Regions from separate parts of the Planococcus sp. MB-3u-03 genome, predicted to be linked through region 1. Evidence: riboswitches for the same ligand, from Rfam matches in the RefSeq annotation. Region 1 holds a riboswitch; the other holds the start of a gene.
The links. Region 1 has a riboswitch for FMN ahead of ribD (bifunctional diaminohydroxyphosphoribosylaminopyrimidine deaminase/5-amino-6-(5-phosphoribosylamino)uracil reductase RibD). Riboswitches for the same ligand answer to the same signal wherever they lie in the genome.

Region 1 (8,004 bases):
GCCGCGCTTGATACCGGCAAGTTGCCCCTTTTCTTCTATAATGCCTGTAAACATTCATGTCACTCCTTTAAAGTGGAGATAATCTTCAGATCCGTTCCGATGCGCTCTACCTTCTGCGTCTCCAGGGGAATGCCGTTTGCCGTGGAACTGGCATGTAGATCACCAAATACGGAAACGGTTCCTTCGCCGCCGAGAATGATTGGCGCGATATACGTAGCAACTTCATCTACTTGCCCGCTTTTCAAAAAAGCGGTATTGATTTTTTGGCCGCCTTCCACAAGGACAGATAACACCTTATGCTCGGCCAGCAATTCCAATGCAGCGACGATTTCCACATCGGGCGTATCCAGTTGCAGAATTCGGACATGCTCAGGAAATGCGCCGCGGCTGTCGATATCAGCTTGTGATCCGACGATTATCCAAGTAGGGGCATCAGGTACTTGAATGACGTGGCTCTCTATCGGGATGCGCAGATGGCCATCTAAAATGACGCGGATCGGCTGCTTCGGGGAATCGGCAAACCGATTGGTCAAACGGGGGTTATCGAGTGCAATGGTCTGTGCGCCGACGAGGATGGCGTCGTGCAGCAAGCGCAGTTCGTGGACGTCGCGCTGCACTTCAGGCCCCGTAATTTTTTCCGAACGGCCGCCGTATACAGCGATTTTGCCGTCTAGCGTGATGGCATGCTTCAATGTGACGAATGGCCGGTTTTTGCGGATAAAGGTGAAGAACATCCGGTTCAGCTCCGCAGCTTCCTGCTCGCAGACACCGGTCTCTACAATCACCCCGGCGGCTTCGAGCTTCTTGATGCCCTGGCCTGAAACGAGCGGATTCGGGTCAAGCACAGCGACGACGACACGGCGGATGCCGGCTTTTATAATCGCGTCTGCGCAAGGTCCAGTCCGGCCATGATGGCTGCAAGGCTCCAGCGTCACATATAAATCCGCGCCTCGCGCTTCAGTGCCTGCCATATTCAGCGCATGGATTTCTGCATGCGCCTGTCCCGCTTTCAAATGCGCGCCCATGCCGATGATACGGCCATCTTTGACGATCACCGACCCGACAAGCGGGTTGGGGGAAGTCTGCCCGGCAGCTGATCGTGCCAATGCCAGTGCTTGCTTCATGATTTGCTGATCGTCCACTTGATCACACCTTTCAGAACAAAATAAAAACCCATTGATTAGCCAATGGGTTAGAAGACAATAGGAAATAGAACTATAGAAAACTCTATAATTTCCGTGTTCTTCCTTCTCCCATCCAGACTTTAACTGTCGGCTTTGGACTTGCACCAAATCCTGCCCCGAAAGGCTCACGGGCTTCGAATTGCTTCGTTACCGTCGATTGGGAATTTCACCCGACCCCGAAGGAATACTATTCAGTTGATCATCCACAGTATGCAAAAAGGCCCCTTCCATAAAAAGAAAGGGGCCTTGAAAGTGCATATCAAAGAAACCTAAGCGATTGCTAGTAGGCTGCTTGACGGTTCTTCTCCCATCCAGACTTTAACTGTCGGCTTTGGACTTGCACCAAATCCTGCCCCGAAAGGCTCACGGGCTTCGGATTGCTCCGTTACCGTCGATTGGGAATTTCACCCGACCCCGAAGAACGCTATAGATGATTATCTGTAAGTTTAGCGCAAGCTTCAGGGGCTGTCCAGAAAAGAATCTTCATTTGTTGTGCGCAGCCAACTCAATCCCTAGAAAGAAACTCGGATTTCTACTAGTCACCACATTGGCCCGCGCTCGTCTGTCAATTCGATAAAGAATGGATAAATGCCCATGATTACTAAAAAGGAAGCCAGGAACAGGGCGAGGGAAACGAACGGATCGATGCCGAAAGCGACCGAAATGAACATGATGAGCGGAGCGGCAAAGACGAACAAGCTGGTCTTTTTCCGCGATTCCATCGATACGAATTGCTCCTCGCGGCATGAGGGGCACTTCATCCCATCCCCGAGTGTGCACAGTCGGCATACGGTCTGTGCCCACGTCCATAACGCTCCGCAATTCTGGCATTTCGGCATCGCCCTTCTCCCCTTTCTTTGTGTTAACTATACTTACGCATATAAGTTGAATAAGTTCCCAAAATCGTCCCATTATTTCAGATTCTCTGCATCCTCTTTGTTATTGGCAGTGAAAAAGCACTGCCCATGGGGAGCAGTGCCAATTTTTCCTATAGGTATTCTTTTTCGATATCCTTCGTGCTGCGCACCGTATCGATCGGCCGCACCATGCTCTCGATCTGTTCGCGCTTCGGTTCCAAAAACGGCGGCAAAGAAAGTTTCTCCCCGAGTGTTTCATATGGCTCGTCACCCATGAAGCCCGGGCCATCCGTTGCCCATTCGAACAAGAGGCCGGGGGCTACCCGTGCGTACAATGATTCAAAGAAGAAGCGGTCGACATAGCCCGAAGTCGAGAACCCGATTTCCTGCATATGGCCGATCCATTCATTCAATGCTGCGCGGTCCGCCACGCGGAATGCGGCATGATGCACCGTGCCGTAACCCTGCTGCCCGGACGGTAAATCTGCATTATGCTCAACGATTACTTGTGCACCGTTTCCGCCTTCGCCCATCTCGAATAAATGCAGCGATCCCTCGTTGGCGATCTCGCGCATATGCATCGCCTTTTCGAGCACTTCTTTCAAGTAATCGAATTGGCCGATGCGGATATGGATCGGCCCGAGCCCGGTGATGGCAAATTCAAGCGGGACCGGGCCGTCCTGCCAAGGCGTCCCCGCTTGCACGCCTTCATTGTTCTCGTCCGATACGAGCATATACTGCTGGTCATCGAAGTCTGTGAACGACAAAGTTTTGACGCCGAATTGCTCTGCGATTGCACTGTGGTTCACTTCGTATTTGTCAAAACGTTTCTCCCAATAGCTAAGCGCTTCGTCTGTCGGAACGCGGAAAGCCGTTTTGTAAATTTCGTTGGTTCCGTGAGAGCCTTTCGGGATTCCCGGAAAATCAAAGAAAGTCATATCCGTCCCCGCTGAACCCTTATCGTCAGCGAAGAACAAGTGATAGGTTTGGATATCGTCCTGGTTCACCGTTTTCTTGACCAGCCTCATGCCCAATACATACGTGAAAAATTCATAATTCTTTTCGGCACTGCTCGTAATCGCCGTTACATGGTGGATCCCTTTCAATTCGTTCATGCATACCGCTCCTTATTTTTTAAAATTCCATCTGCTGCTGCATTGCTGTCTTGCGCTTCGTAGCCGACCTTTTTCAGCTTTTCGATCAATTCCACTATTTCCTCTTGCCCAAGGCCGGCAAACACTTTATCCATCTGCCGTTCATGCTCAGGGAAAATCCGCTTCATCAATTCCTGGCCATTTTCCGTCAAGAGTGCATAAGTCACGCGCCGGTCTTCCTTGCACGCTTCCCGTTCGACGTAGCCTTTCTGTTCCAGTTTGTCGACCACATAAGTGATGCTGCTGCTCGCAATCAATACCCTCTTGCCAATCGCCTGTATCGGCTGACGGCCCTGGTGATAGAGCAATTCGAGCACCGAGAATTCCGTCGCATTCAAGCCGTACCCGGCAACGTCCCGTTTAATGGCATCATGGACGGCATCCGCGGCGCGAATCAAAACCGTTACAGCTTTCAGGTTCTGGTTGGAGAACTCCATTTATTTCACCTCTTTATTTCGAATTAAAATATCTTTAATTAAAAGTAATCATATCAAGCTATAACTCACCGGTCAAGAGAACGGCTTCAGATTGCGGTTAATCCAAAAAGCTCCTCCCCGCCGTATGCGGAAAGGAGCTTTTGCAATCATAGTTTGAATGTTCCGGTGCTATAGGCCAATAATTCGTCTCGATCGCTGACGACGCGCCCTGTCAGGATTGCCGTACTGTTCGTCTGATGTAACAGTTCAGCGTGGAAAACGGCCGTTCCCTCCGCCAAACTTTTGATGAAGCGAACTTCCATTTGAATCGTCGAGACCGCATCGCTTCCGAGCGACCGGGAGGCAAGGCCCATGACAATATCAATCCCTGACATGATCGCGCCGCCGTGCAGCATATTTTGCATATTGTCATTTTCAGGTCTTTTCTCCAAGCGCATGGACGCCTTGCCATATTCCACCCCGTTGATTTCAAAACCGAGCATCTTGAAATAGGGGCCGTTCTCGAATTGCTCGATCAATTGAGTATATTCCTGTACGTTTTGCACGCGATCTCCTCCAGTTGATTATTCTTCCGTAAGTATAGCATTCCTTTTCAGGGAAAATGAATGGGCAGGATTTTCCTGAAAAGCAGCGAATACTTAAAGACTATCCCAAAAGGAGGTTTTTGGATGACACATGATTTCGATGTCCTTCCAGGCGCAGAGCCGTTCATTTCCGAAGGCGGGAAAACAGGAATTCTCGTATCCCATGGCTTTACCGGCACGACCCAAAGCATGCGCCCGCTTGCCGAGGCTTTCGCGAACGAAGGATATAGCGTCTATGCCCCGCGCCTGAAGGGGCATGGCACGCATTATGAAGATATGGAAACAAGCACGTATCAGGATTGGATTGCCTCTGTCGAGGAGGCCTACGCTTGGCTGTCGGAGCGCTGCGATAAGATATTCGTGGCAGGTTTGTCAATGGGCGGTACACTCGCGCTTTATATGGCGGAAAACCATCCGGAGATCCGCGCCATTTCATTGATTAACGCCGCCGTCGAAGTCCCGGACATGGAAGGTGTCAAGGAATTGCAGGATGTGCGTTTTTTGGATGCCATCGGATCCGATATTAAAAAGCCTGGAATCACTGAGCTTGCTTATGAGAAAACACCGGTCGCTTCCGTTAAGGAGATCCTTTCTTTCATGGATTTGGCCAGAAAAAACCTGTCGGCCATTCATTGCCCGACACTGCTGTTCGTTTCGCCGGAAGATCATGTCGTCCCGCCGGATAATTCCAGGTTCATATATGAACATATTTCATCCAAGGAAAAAGACCTCATTGAAATGACGGATAGCTTCCATGTGGCGACGCTTGATCACGACCAGCAACGGATCATCGACGGCACACTCGCCTTTTTCCGCAAATACGAATAAATTCTGCTCTATTTATAGAGCAAAGGACGGAAGGCGTGAGAGCCTTCCGTCCTTTTGTCATTTTTTCACTCTTGCCACAAGCAATCCATCACCAACCGGCAGCAGGATCGACTCCAACTGCGGATGCCTTGCAGCCGTTTCGTTGAACTTCTTCATCGCTTCGGTGTGCTGGCGCTCTTTACCCACAGCTGCCACACTTCCCCCAGCCAGTACATTATCGGCGACAATCAATGCCCGGTCTTCTGCAAGTTCAAGGCAAGCGGCTAAATAGTTTTCGTAATTCACCTTATCGGCATCGATGAAAAAGAAATCGAACGTCCTCCCCTGGCCTTTCAACTTTGCCAAGCTGTCCAAGGCAGGGCCTGTCAGATAATCGACTTGGCTGCCGAATCCCGCTTTTGCCAGATGGGCGTTTGCCAGTTCCGCATAGTCCTGCTCCAATTCCAGCGAAGTCAAATGCCCTCGTGCGCCAAAGCCCCGTGCCAGGCAAATCCCGCTATAGCCGCCGAGTGCGCCGATTTCCAATACCCGTTCCGCTTCCGCCATGGCCACGAGCATCGTCAGCAGTTTTCCGGACGCTGGCGATACCGAAATCGGCCGCATGCCTTTTTCGTTGATGGCGGCAAGCACGCCTTCCAGAACCTCTTCTTGCTCAACAAACACTTTATCGATATAAGAATGGATTTCCTCCATATCCTTATCCCTCCTTATGATTGAGAAAAAGCCCCGGCGATGCCGGGGCTTCGGTACTTTAAAATGCTGATTCGATGGCCTTGACCATTTCGCTGACAGACTGCAGCCCGCCGCCGGATAGGTACCAGTAATCAGGGTCCAAGTAAATGATCTTATCGTTTTGATAAGCGTTCGTTTTCTGGACCAATTCATTTTCCAATGAATCTTTTGCGCTTGCGTCATTGCCGACTGCTGCATTGCGGTCGACGACGAACATCATGTCCGGGTTTGTATCAAGGATGTATTCATACGTGATGCTTTGGCCATGCGTAGACGCTTCAATGCCTTCGTCCGCCTGCTTTACACCAAAGACGTCATGGATGATGCCGAAGCGTGAAGCTGCTCCGTATGCGCTGACTTTTCCTTCATTGGCCAGCACGATCAAGCCTTTTTCTTTAGAACTTGCTGTTTTCTCTTTGATGCCTTCGATTTTCTCGTTGATGGCTGCAAGCTCTTCTTCAACTTCCGCTTCTTTGCCGAAGATTTCCCCGACCGTTTCCATGTTTGTTGTGAACGAATTCATATAATCTGTTGTATCTACGCCCAAGTGAATAGTCGGTGCGATGTCGTTGAATTCATTATACATTTCTGCCTGGCGCCCAGAGATGATGATGAGGTCTGGATCCATTGCGTGGATCGCTTCAAAATCCGCTTCTTTCAATGTGCCGACATTCTCGTATTTCCCAGTGTCTTCAAACTTCTCCAAGTAGGATGGCACATTTCCTTGAGGCACGCCGGCAATCGATTCGATTCCCAATTGATCCAGTGTATCCAGAATCCCGAAGTCGAAAACGACGACCTTCTCAGGGTTTTTCGGAACTTCCGTCTCACCCAGTTCATGCGTCACTGTTACCGTTTCCGCAGTCTGAGCATCCGCCGTTTGGCTGTCTGTCGCCTCTTTTTCCGCCCCGCAAGCCGCGAGAACTGCAAACATCATTAATACTAAAATTGCCGCTAACCATTTCTTCATTTTTTCCGTCTCCTCTTCTATTGAGATTATTGGATGATGGACATCCGCACTGCATTATGTAATCTTTTCCGGTGACTCTTGAAGAATCGCCCCTTTCGTCAATCAGGTGATACTGATAATCATTATCACTCAATCACATTCATTAGTATAGCAGAATAAAAACACTTTCAATACCTAAATGAGAATTATTTTCATTTGTTTTCGTATCAGGATGCTCTCTTTTGTTTCCTGCAAAAGAGCTTGGCATTCCCGTCATCAACAAGACACAAAAAGCCCGTCCATAAGAAGGACGGGCTTTCCTATATTCATTATTCATTCAATGCGTTGGCAGCTTTGCGTTCGAGCTTTTGAAGATTGCCAATTGATCGATCAGTTTCTGGCTTCCGGCATCCAGGCCGGTCACTTCCACTTCATTGGCATTTTCGCGGAACTTCAGCACGACCCTGTCGACGGCGCCGACGCCGGAATCGTCCCAAATATGGGCATCCGTGAAATCGACAATCACTTTCTCACGTTCGATATCGAAATCGAATTTCTCCAGGAAATCTTCAACCGAAGCGAAGAACAATTGGCCTTCGACGCGGTATTGTGTCGCATCGAGCAAACGTTTTTCCACTTTGATCTTGGAAATTTTCGAGACGAAGAAGATGGCGCTTAGCAAGACACCCGCCAGCACACCGATCGATAAATCGTGCGTATAGACGACGATGGCGACAGTCGCGACCATAACGATGGAATCGGTTTTCGGTGCTTTTTTCAAGTAAGTGAACGAAGCCCAGTCGAATGTCCCGATCGATACCATGATCATGATGCCGACAAGCACTGGCATCGGGATTTGCACGACGACATTGCCGAGAACGATGATCAAAAACATCAGGAACGTACCGGCAACAAGCGCCGACAATCGGCCACGGCCGCCCGATTTGACATTGATGACCGATTGCCCGATCATCGCACAGCCCGCCATTCCGCCGAAGAAACCGGTGACGAAGTTGGCGATTCCTTGACCTCTGGCTTCTTTGTTCTTGTCACTTGTTGTATCGGTCATGTCGTCGACGATATTCGCCGTTAAGAGCGATTCAAGCAAGCCGACAATAGCCAGCGCAAGTGAGTACGGGAAGATGATCGACAGTGTTTCCAAGTTGAATGGCACATCCGGCAACAAGAAGCTCGGGAGCGTCTGGCTGATCGTGCCGAGATCGCCTACTGTGCGCAATTCGAATCCGGAATAGATGGCCACTGCCGTCAACACGACCAG
Region 2 (8,004 bases), 1.5 Mb from region 1:
GAGATGAAATCGGCCAATTGGCGATCGCCTTTAATCAGATGGGCCGCCAGTTAAAGCATCATCTCGAAGTGATCAACCAGGAGAAAGAGCAATTATCGAGCATCTTGACTTCGATGGCGGATGCCGTAATCACCTTCAATCAGGATAAGACGATCCTGTTGAACAATCCGCCAGCAGAGAAGCTGCTGCAGCAATGGCTCTTCAAAGACGGCACGACCGATGCCAATGCGCTGCCATCGGAAATGCTCCATATGCTCGACCATGTCCTGACATTCCAGGAGGAAATTGAGGAAGAGCTTGAAATCGAAGGCGCCTATTATGCGGTCAATTTCAGCCCGCTATACAGCGGAGAAAGCGTACGCGGGGCGGTGGCTGTGCTCCATAACATGACGGAACAGCATCGCCTTGAGAAGCTGCGTGAAGATTTCATCGCCAATGTATCCCACGAACTGCGGACGCCGATCGCCATGCTGCAGGGCTATAGCGAAGCCTTATTGGATGACGTCGGTGCAAGCGAAGAAGAGCGCAACGAAATGACCAAGATCATCTACGAGGAATCCCAGCGCATGGGCCGACTCGTCACGGACCTATTGAACTTGGCACGATTGGAATCAGGCCATATGCGCCTCTACAAAGAATTGGTGCAGTTCAATAATGCCATCGAGCGGATGAGCTTGAAATTCAGCCAAGCCGCGAAAGAAAAAGGCATCGAACTGAGCTTCACGACAGAACTCGATGACTGGGCGGCAGCCGAACTCGACGAAGACCGCATCGAACAGGTCATGACGAATTTGATCGATAATGCACTTCGCCACACTCCGCAGGGAGGGCAAGTGCATGTGCATGTCGAAAACATGGGAGACTACGCAAAAGTTTCGATCAACGATACCGGGGCCGGAATTACAGAGAAAGACCTGGAATTCGTCTTTGAGCGTTTCTATAAAGCCGATAAGGCAAGGACGCTCGGCAAAGGCGGCACAGGGCTCGGGCTCGCGATTGCCAGCAATATCATCAAAGCGCATTCGGGAGAAATCCGCGCCGAAAGCAAATTCGGCGAAGGCACTTCGTTCATCTTCACATTGCCGCTGAAGGCGATGTAACTTTTCTGCTGTCGTGACGACTAATCCAAGGAACGGGGGGAGTTGCGTGAATGACTCCGTGTTTCATCGGCTGTACGATCAATACCATCAGGATGTCTTTCAGTTTTTGGTGTATTTAGTGAAGGACCGGCATGTGGCAGAAGATCTGATGCATGAAGTTTATGTGAGGGTACTGCGCGCTTATGACCGGTTCCAAGGAAAGAGTTCGGAAAAGACCTGGCTCTTTTCGATCGCCAAAAATGTCGCCATCGACCATTTCCGCAAGACCGCAGTAAGGAAAAAGCATTCGATGGATTTCTTCGACTGGGAAACCCAACAATTGGTTTCAACTGAAAAAATACCGGAAGAAGTTTCATTGCTCAATGAAGACAAGATCCGCTTATACCAAATGCTCGATTTGTGTACAGGCGACCAGAAGCTGGTCATCATCATGCGTTATTTCCAAGATCTCTCCATTGCGGAAACTGCTGAAGTCCTGGAGTGGTCGGAAGGCAAAGTCAAAACGACACAGCACCGGGCAATCCGGTCCCTCCGCCAAAAATTACTAGAAGCAGAAGGGGGAGGAGAATATGCCGAATGACAAATGGGACGATGAAGAAATCGAAAGTTTGTTGCGGGATTTCCCCAAAATACAAGACAGCCGGCCAAAAGCCGAAGTGTATAAAAAGCTTTCCCAAAAAGAGCGAACACACAAGCAGCCAAAGCGCTGGCTGCCGCTGTTAGTTGCCATCGTCGCATTCCTGAGCATCTCGGTGCTCGTCGCCTCTTTGCTGCAGCAGAATGGAACCGACTCAAGCAGCGAGAGTGAAAGCAGTGGCGCGGAGTCGACGATGGCGACAGATGAGGCACCAACAGAACCAGCAGAGCAAGCGGACGGATCTACGAAAGAGTCTGAAGAGGCAGCAAGTTTGGCCACGGATGACCCGGATGTGAAGCGGAGCGCAGTTTATGACAGCGAACTGGAAGGTGCGCACGTGTTGCGCATCGGGCTTGCTTATCATGGCTATGTTGTGCCCATAAGTTTCGTCATTCCTAAACAGCTAGCCGATAAGGAGGAGCCGAACGCTCTCGAATTATATGAAACATTCGCCGGTCAAATCGATGAATCCGGCTTGGGTTTTGATGAGTATCATCCATATGAAGGCGAACTTCAGCTAAACGGGTCGACGATCAGCCATTTTCTGCCGGACGGCCATTCCTATGATCAAGGTTCGGCTTCCACTTTGCTGTATTTATACAGCCTGGAAGAAACATTCATGGGCCAGCAGGAAATCCGTGTCTTGAATGAAGAGGGCGAGGCAGCGCAATTATCCCATATAGGGACAGTGGAACCGCTCGTACCCGGGGAACAGGGGCAAAGCTTTTACTTGCTTGCCTCGTCAACGGGTGACTGGCATTTGGCTCCGGCATACGGCATGTCACCGGAGAATGTGGGAGATGCGCTGATGGCACTTCAGCAATCGCCGAATGACGGCTATCGATCGCCGGTTCCTGAAGGGATCAGTTACCGCGTCGAAGTGGATGAAATGAACGCCACATTGATATTCGAAGAGCCAATGGACTTGGAGGCGCTTGACGGAATGGAAGCGATGCAGATGATCGAAAGCATGGCGCTCACGGCTCAATCCTATGGCTCATCGCTGACGGTATCCAATACGGCACAAGCGGAATGGGCAGGATTCGATTTCTCCAAAGAACTTGAACTGCCCGTTTCGCCCAACCGCATCGACTGGTTAGAAAATAAAAAGACAGCAATGTAAGCAGTATGGTTTACATTGCTGTCTTTTTATAAGATTAACTTGTATAAAAATATCGATTCATCTTCGGGGCAGGGTGCAATTCCCTACCGGCGGTAATTGGACATAATGGTCCATCAGCCCGCGAGCCGTAAAAGCAGGATTTGGTGAGATTCCAAAGCCGACAGTATAGTCTGGATGGGAGAAGGTGAAGGTACGGACGCATGCCGTGTTAATGGCGGACCGTTTATTTCAGTGTGCCTAACTCTCCTTAAGTGAAACTTGCTTAGGGATTTTTATGGCAGCATGCGCCCGAACCTTTCTTCTGGTGAATCACGACAAGGAGAGGAAACATGAAGAACAAGAAATTGCAATCGATGATCGTCATCGGTATGCTGAGCAGCATCTCGTTTGTGTTGATGCTATTCAATTTTCCGCCGCCGGCATTGCCAGCATTTTGAAAGTGGATTTCAGTGACGTGCCTGCGCTGATCGCGGCGATCACGATGGGGCCAGTAGCAGGCGTCTTGGTAGCATTCTTTAAAACGTATTGACTGGATTTTTCAGGAAGCCCGACTGGCGTTCCTGTAGGGCATATGGCGAATTTCGCGACGAGCCTGTTGTTCATTTTGCCGGTCTACGCCATTTACCGTAAAGTTTCCACGAAAAAGGAATCGCATTCGGTTTGATCATCGGGACATTCTCGATGGCAATCGGCATGAGCTTGCTCAATTATTTCGTCTTTTGCCTATGTACACGTTTTCCTGAACATGCCTGAACAGTCAGGGAACGCATTGTACACGACCATTGTCCTCGGGATCCTGCCGTTCAACTTGATCAAAGGCTTGGCGCTTACGACCGTCGTCTTATTGATCTTCGGCAGCATGCATACCTGGATTGAAAACAACGTTCCTATTATTTATCATAAAAGAAGGGCTGGAAGATGATTCTTCCGGCCGCTTTTTCTATTGACCACGTTTCGGTCAGTCTTCGTATTTAAGTGGGTTCCCTTCAAATGACTCGTCTGCAACTTTAATGGAATCGGTCGGGCATCCTTCGAATGCGTCTTCCATATCCTCCATCAGCTCATCTGGCACTTGTTCAGTCCCCGTGTTATCATCAAGAATAACGAAGGCGATGCCCTCATCATCATAATCGTAAATGTCCGGTGCTGCTGCTCGCAAGCCCCGCATGCGATACACGTATCTTTATCAACAATGGTATATTTAGCCATTCCAGTTCCTCTCCTTTATCTCCGAACAAGTCCAGTTATACTATCGTGTTTATTCTATAGATATTTCATGATTTTTCAACCCAAAACCGCCAGGAGGGTAATTCAGTGCGATTCGATGAAGTCGTTTTAGCGATCATGAAAGCGGTAGACGGTCAACGGACCGTATCTTCCCTTATCATTTAATTAAAGGAAAGAAATCAGGGCAAACGATTCAGGACATCGGCTATTTCGGGCTGCATCCTTATTTTGCAGTGCTCCTAAACTGGACAAGCAAGACTATCTAGCGTCCATTGATAGCCTGCAGGCGCAAGGCTATTTGATTCCGGATGACAACAGCGTCCAGCTCCATCACTCCGCATTCGATCTGGAAATTCCGCCTACACCCTTGAATGGCTGGAAGTACAGAGGCAATGAAAATCGGTTCTTTGCGCGCCTATCGTTGGTGATCCAGACAATGTCCAATTTTATGCAAGGCCAAAAGCGCTTTGATCCAGTCGTCACCGATGAAACGGTGCAGGCGTGGGCCAAGGCTTATTTGAAACGTGTCGATTTTCGCTCACCTGCTGTTCAAGAAGCTTTCAAAACCAGCTCGAAACCAGCTTGGCTATGGCAAAACCACCGAAGCGCATAAAGATATCTTGGTGGAGCGATTGTCGGGCTATGGTGTCGGCGGGCTCACCTGGGATCAATTGGCCATGCAGCATGGCATTTTGCCGATAGATGTAAAGATTGCGGCTGTTGAAGCCATGCATGCTTGGCTGGATGTGATTGAAGGCATGGAATATCCATTGCTAGCGGGCATGCTTGAAGGCATCATCCAGCAATCCGCCTTGACAGAATCAGCGAAGCGCACGCAAAACCTGTCCGAACGCGGCTTTTCACTCAAGCAGATTGCTGAGCTCAGGCAGCTGAAAACAAGTACGATCGAGGACCATTTCGTGGAGATGGCATGAACGACCCAGCGTTCAGCTCTGCACCGTTTATGGACGAGCAGTTATTTCAATCGATCCATCACATCAGCAAGGAGTTGAAGACAATGCGCCTGCGGGATATTAAAGAGCGGTTGCCGGAAGCCAGCTATTTTCAGATCCGGCTGGCACTGGCGATGAAAGGTGGCGTCATATGAATCTTGAAAAGCTATTATACGACGCTTACGGCTACGCGGAATTCCGCCCCGGCCAAAACAAGTGATCGAGCAAGTGCTGGCGGGGCGTGACGTGCTGGCGCTGCTGCCGACCGGAATGGGAAAATCGCTGTGTTATCAGTTGCCTGGAAAAGTCTTGCCAGGCGCCATTGTCATTGTTTCGCCGCTTTTGTCGTTGATGCAAGACCAAGTCACCCAATTGAAGATGGGGAAAATCGGTCATTGCCATCAATTCCTTTATGAAACCGGAAGATCGTGAAAGGGCCTGGAATACGCTCGGCCAGTATAAATTCATCTTCGTGGCCCCGAAATGCTCGTACAGCCATACGTGCTCGGCAAATTGAAAGCACTCGGCATCTCGCTGCTCGTCGCGGATGAAGCCCATTGCATTTCTCAATGGGGCTTCGATTTTCGCCCGGATTATTTGCGCATTGCAGAGGTTCTGCCCAAGCTTGGCAATCCCCAGACTTTGGCGCTGACCGCAACCGCGACCGACAAAGTTACAGATGAAATCAAACATTACTTAAAATTGAGTGACCCATTCGTCTATTCACATCCGATGGACCGAAAGAACATCAGCTACGATATCCGGAAATTCGACAATGACAGCGACAAATTGGAAGAATTAGTGAATTTGGTGTCAACTTACGCCGGGCCAGGGATCATTTATGCCGGAACGCGCCGAAAATCGCAAGAATTGGCGGAGCGCATTCTCGCACTCGGTATCCGCGCAGCATTTTACCACGGCGGGATGGAACAGCAGGACCGTATTTTTGTGCAGCAGCAATTTGCCAATAAGGAGCTGGAGTGGGTATGTGCGACCAATGCATTCGGCATGGGGGTCCATATTCCTGATATTCGCCACGTCATCCATTTCCAATTGCCTTCTTCTATAGAAGGATATGTTCAGGAAGTTGGGCGCGCCGGTCGGGATTCTTTGCCTTCACTTGCGACCTTATTGTATGCCGCCGGCGATGAGCGGCTAGTGGAGAGTTTGATCATGGATGATTTGCCCGAACGCCATGAAATCGAGCTGATCTATGAGCGCGGCGAAGAAGCGAAGCAATTGATTGAGCAGGGGATGATGAGGGAGACGGCGTATCGCATCATTTCCTATTGGCGTGAGCGCCTTCCCCTTGAAGGCACATTGAACCAGATCGAGCAATTGAAAAAAGAAAAACAACGGCAAGCAGCTTCCGTCCGCGGGCTGGTCCATTCAAGCGGCTGCATCCGGCAATACATCAGCATGAGTTTTGACCAGGAAAACCCTGCTATACCGGCTAATTGCTGCAGTTTTCATGGGATCGACCACAGCCTGTTCAAAGGCAATAGAAGTGAATCGAAAGCATCGCCAAACGGGTCTTGGCAAGAGCGCTTGAAGGTCCTTCTTCCTATATGAAAATCTCTATTTCTATTATTTACAAATAAGCCTTTTTTCGTCATAATAGATATATTAGTACAGATAGGGGTAGTCGTGAAATGGGAAACGATAATTATCATGAATCAATGGAAAAGAATCGCCAGGAATTGTCACAGGAACGCATGGCAGAATTGACGAGGCGCGCACGCCAGATGCCCAAGCCGAAAAGCAGGGGCTTATTATTGCCTTCCTTGTTTTTCATCTTTATCTTGATTCCGGTCACTTTGTTGATCTATGTTGCGTTTTACTATGAACCGGATGACACGCTTACTGCCAAAACAAACGAAAATGAAGTCAGCTTCGAACTGAACTCCCAGCCGCCTTCTGACAGCACTGTGCTCGCCGCTGCAGACGACCAGCAGGAAGACGAAAAAGAAGAAGAGAAGAAAAGTGCGAAAGCAAAAGAAGCGGAAGAACAAAAAGAGCTGAAAGAAAAAGCGCGTGAACGTGAGGAAAAGGCAGCTGCAAAAGAGAAAGAGAAAGAGCAGGCAGCTGCGGAACAGCAAGCAGAGAAAAAAGCCCAGGAAACAGCGCTGGCAGAACAAAAAGCGCGTGAGGAAGCTGAAGCGAAAGCAAAAGCCGAAGCCGAAGCAGAACAACGTGCGAAAGCTGAAGAAAAAGAAAAAGAAAAAGAGCAGCAAGAAGAGCAGGAGGAAACCCCGACTGCTGGCGGCAAGACGGTAACCGTCCAATCGAGTGAAACGCTTTACCGCATTGCCGTCAATAATTACGGCGCGAGCGGTGCAGCCGCCGCTGTTGAGAAGATCAAACAGGCCAATGGCTTGGCATCTAACGATATCAGCCCCGGACAAACATTGATTTTGCCATAAGGCAAGATTAAATGCCTCCTGTTAGGGAAAAGATAGGAAGAATCTAAAAAGAGGTGAGCGAATGTTTGTCAAAAGTGCATTAGTGAAAAAAGAAAGATGCTTTACGGTAAAACCGGAAGATACGATGGAAAAAGGGCTTGAGCTATTGGAGCAGCATTCCATTGATGCATTGCCCGTCGTCGATGGCGACCAATTCAAAGGGATCTTTACTTGGTATCATGCATATCGTGCGTTCTTCTATTCGGATGCCCAGAAAGACGAGTTTGTCCGTTCGACAAAAGTGAAAGATATCATGGTCAACCACGATGTTTACTTGAATATCGACGATGTCTATGAAAAAGCCTTGGTCGAATTACGTGACTTCCCAATTATCGCTGTCGTCGACGAAGGGAAATTTCTCGGAATCGTCACCCGCTTTGATGTCGTTAACCAATTGCAAAGTGCATTCGGCATGAATCAATCAGGGGTTCGCATTACCGTTACATCGGTCGAATCAGAAGGCCGCATTGGACGGCTTGGTGAAATCATCGAAAAACATAAA

Region 2: linked by a shared signal. The riboswitch ahead of CW734_RS10825 (ECF transporter S component) and the one ahead of ribD (bifunctional diaminohydroxyphosphoribosylaminopyrimidine deaminase/5-amino-6-(5-phosphoribosylamino)uracil reductase RibD) in region 1 are both predicted to bind FMN.

The regions. Positions count from the first base shown of each region.
Region 1 is NZ_CP025135.1:387,620-395,623, reverse strand. Features, by position in the region: gene ribE (riboflavin synthase) at 1-54, opposite strand, end outside; gene ribD (bifunctional diaminohydroxyphosphoribosylaminopyrimidine deaminase/5-amino-6-(5-phosphoribosylamino)uracil reductase RibD) at 60-1,142, opposite strand; FMN riboswitch at 1,242-1,372, opposite strand; FMN riboswitch at 1,480-1,610, opposite strand; gene CW734_RS03285 (TIGR04104 family putative zinc finger protein) at 1,724-2,023, opposite strand; gene CW734_RS03280 (ring-cleaving dioxygenase) at 2,173-3,156, opposite strand; gene CW734_RS03275 (MarR family winged helix-turn-helix transcriptional regulator) at 3,153-3,632, opposite strand; gene CW734_RS03270 (PaaI family thioesterase) at 3,779-4,177, opposite strand; gene CW734_RS03265 (alpha/beta hydrolase) at 4,301-5,044, shown strand; gene CW734_RS03260 (O-methyltransferase) at 5,102-5,737, opposite strand; gene CW734_RS03255 (siderophore ABC transporter substrate-binding protein) at 5,796-6,746, opposite strand; gene CW734_RS03250 (SulP family inorganic anion transporter) at 7,063-8,004, opposite strand, start outside.
Region 2 is NZ_CP025135.1:1,889,289-1,897,292, reverse strand. Features, by position in the region: gene CW734_RS10840 (ATP-binding protein) at 1-1,100, shown strand, start outside; gene sigX (RNA polymerase sigma factor SigX) at 1,147-1,680, shown strand; gene CW734_RS10830 (hypothetical protein) at 1,670-2,860, shown strand; FMN riboswitch at 2,916-3,050, shown strand; partial or broken gene CW734_RS10825 (ECF transporter S component) at 3,190-3,782, shown strand; partial or broken gene CW734_RS10820 (ferredoxin) at 3,819-4,069, opposite strand; gene CW734_RS19020 (hypothetical protein) at 4,386-4,700, shown strand; gene CW734_RS19015 (helix-turn-helix domain-containing protein) at 4,711-5,022, shown strand; gene CW734_RS19010 (helix-turn-helix domain-containing protein) at 5,019-5,195, shown strand; partial or broken gene CW734_RS10810 (RecQ family ATP-dependent DNA helicase) at 5,311-6,612, shown strand; gene CW734_RS10805 (LysM peptidoglycan-binding domain-containing protein) at 6,693-7,463, shown strand; gene CW734_RS10800 (CBS domain-containing protein) at 7,525-8,004, shown strand, end outside.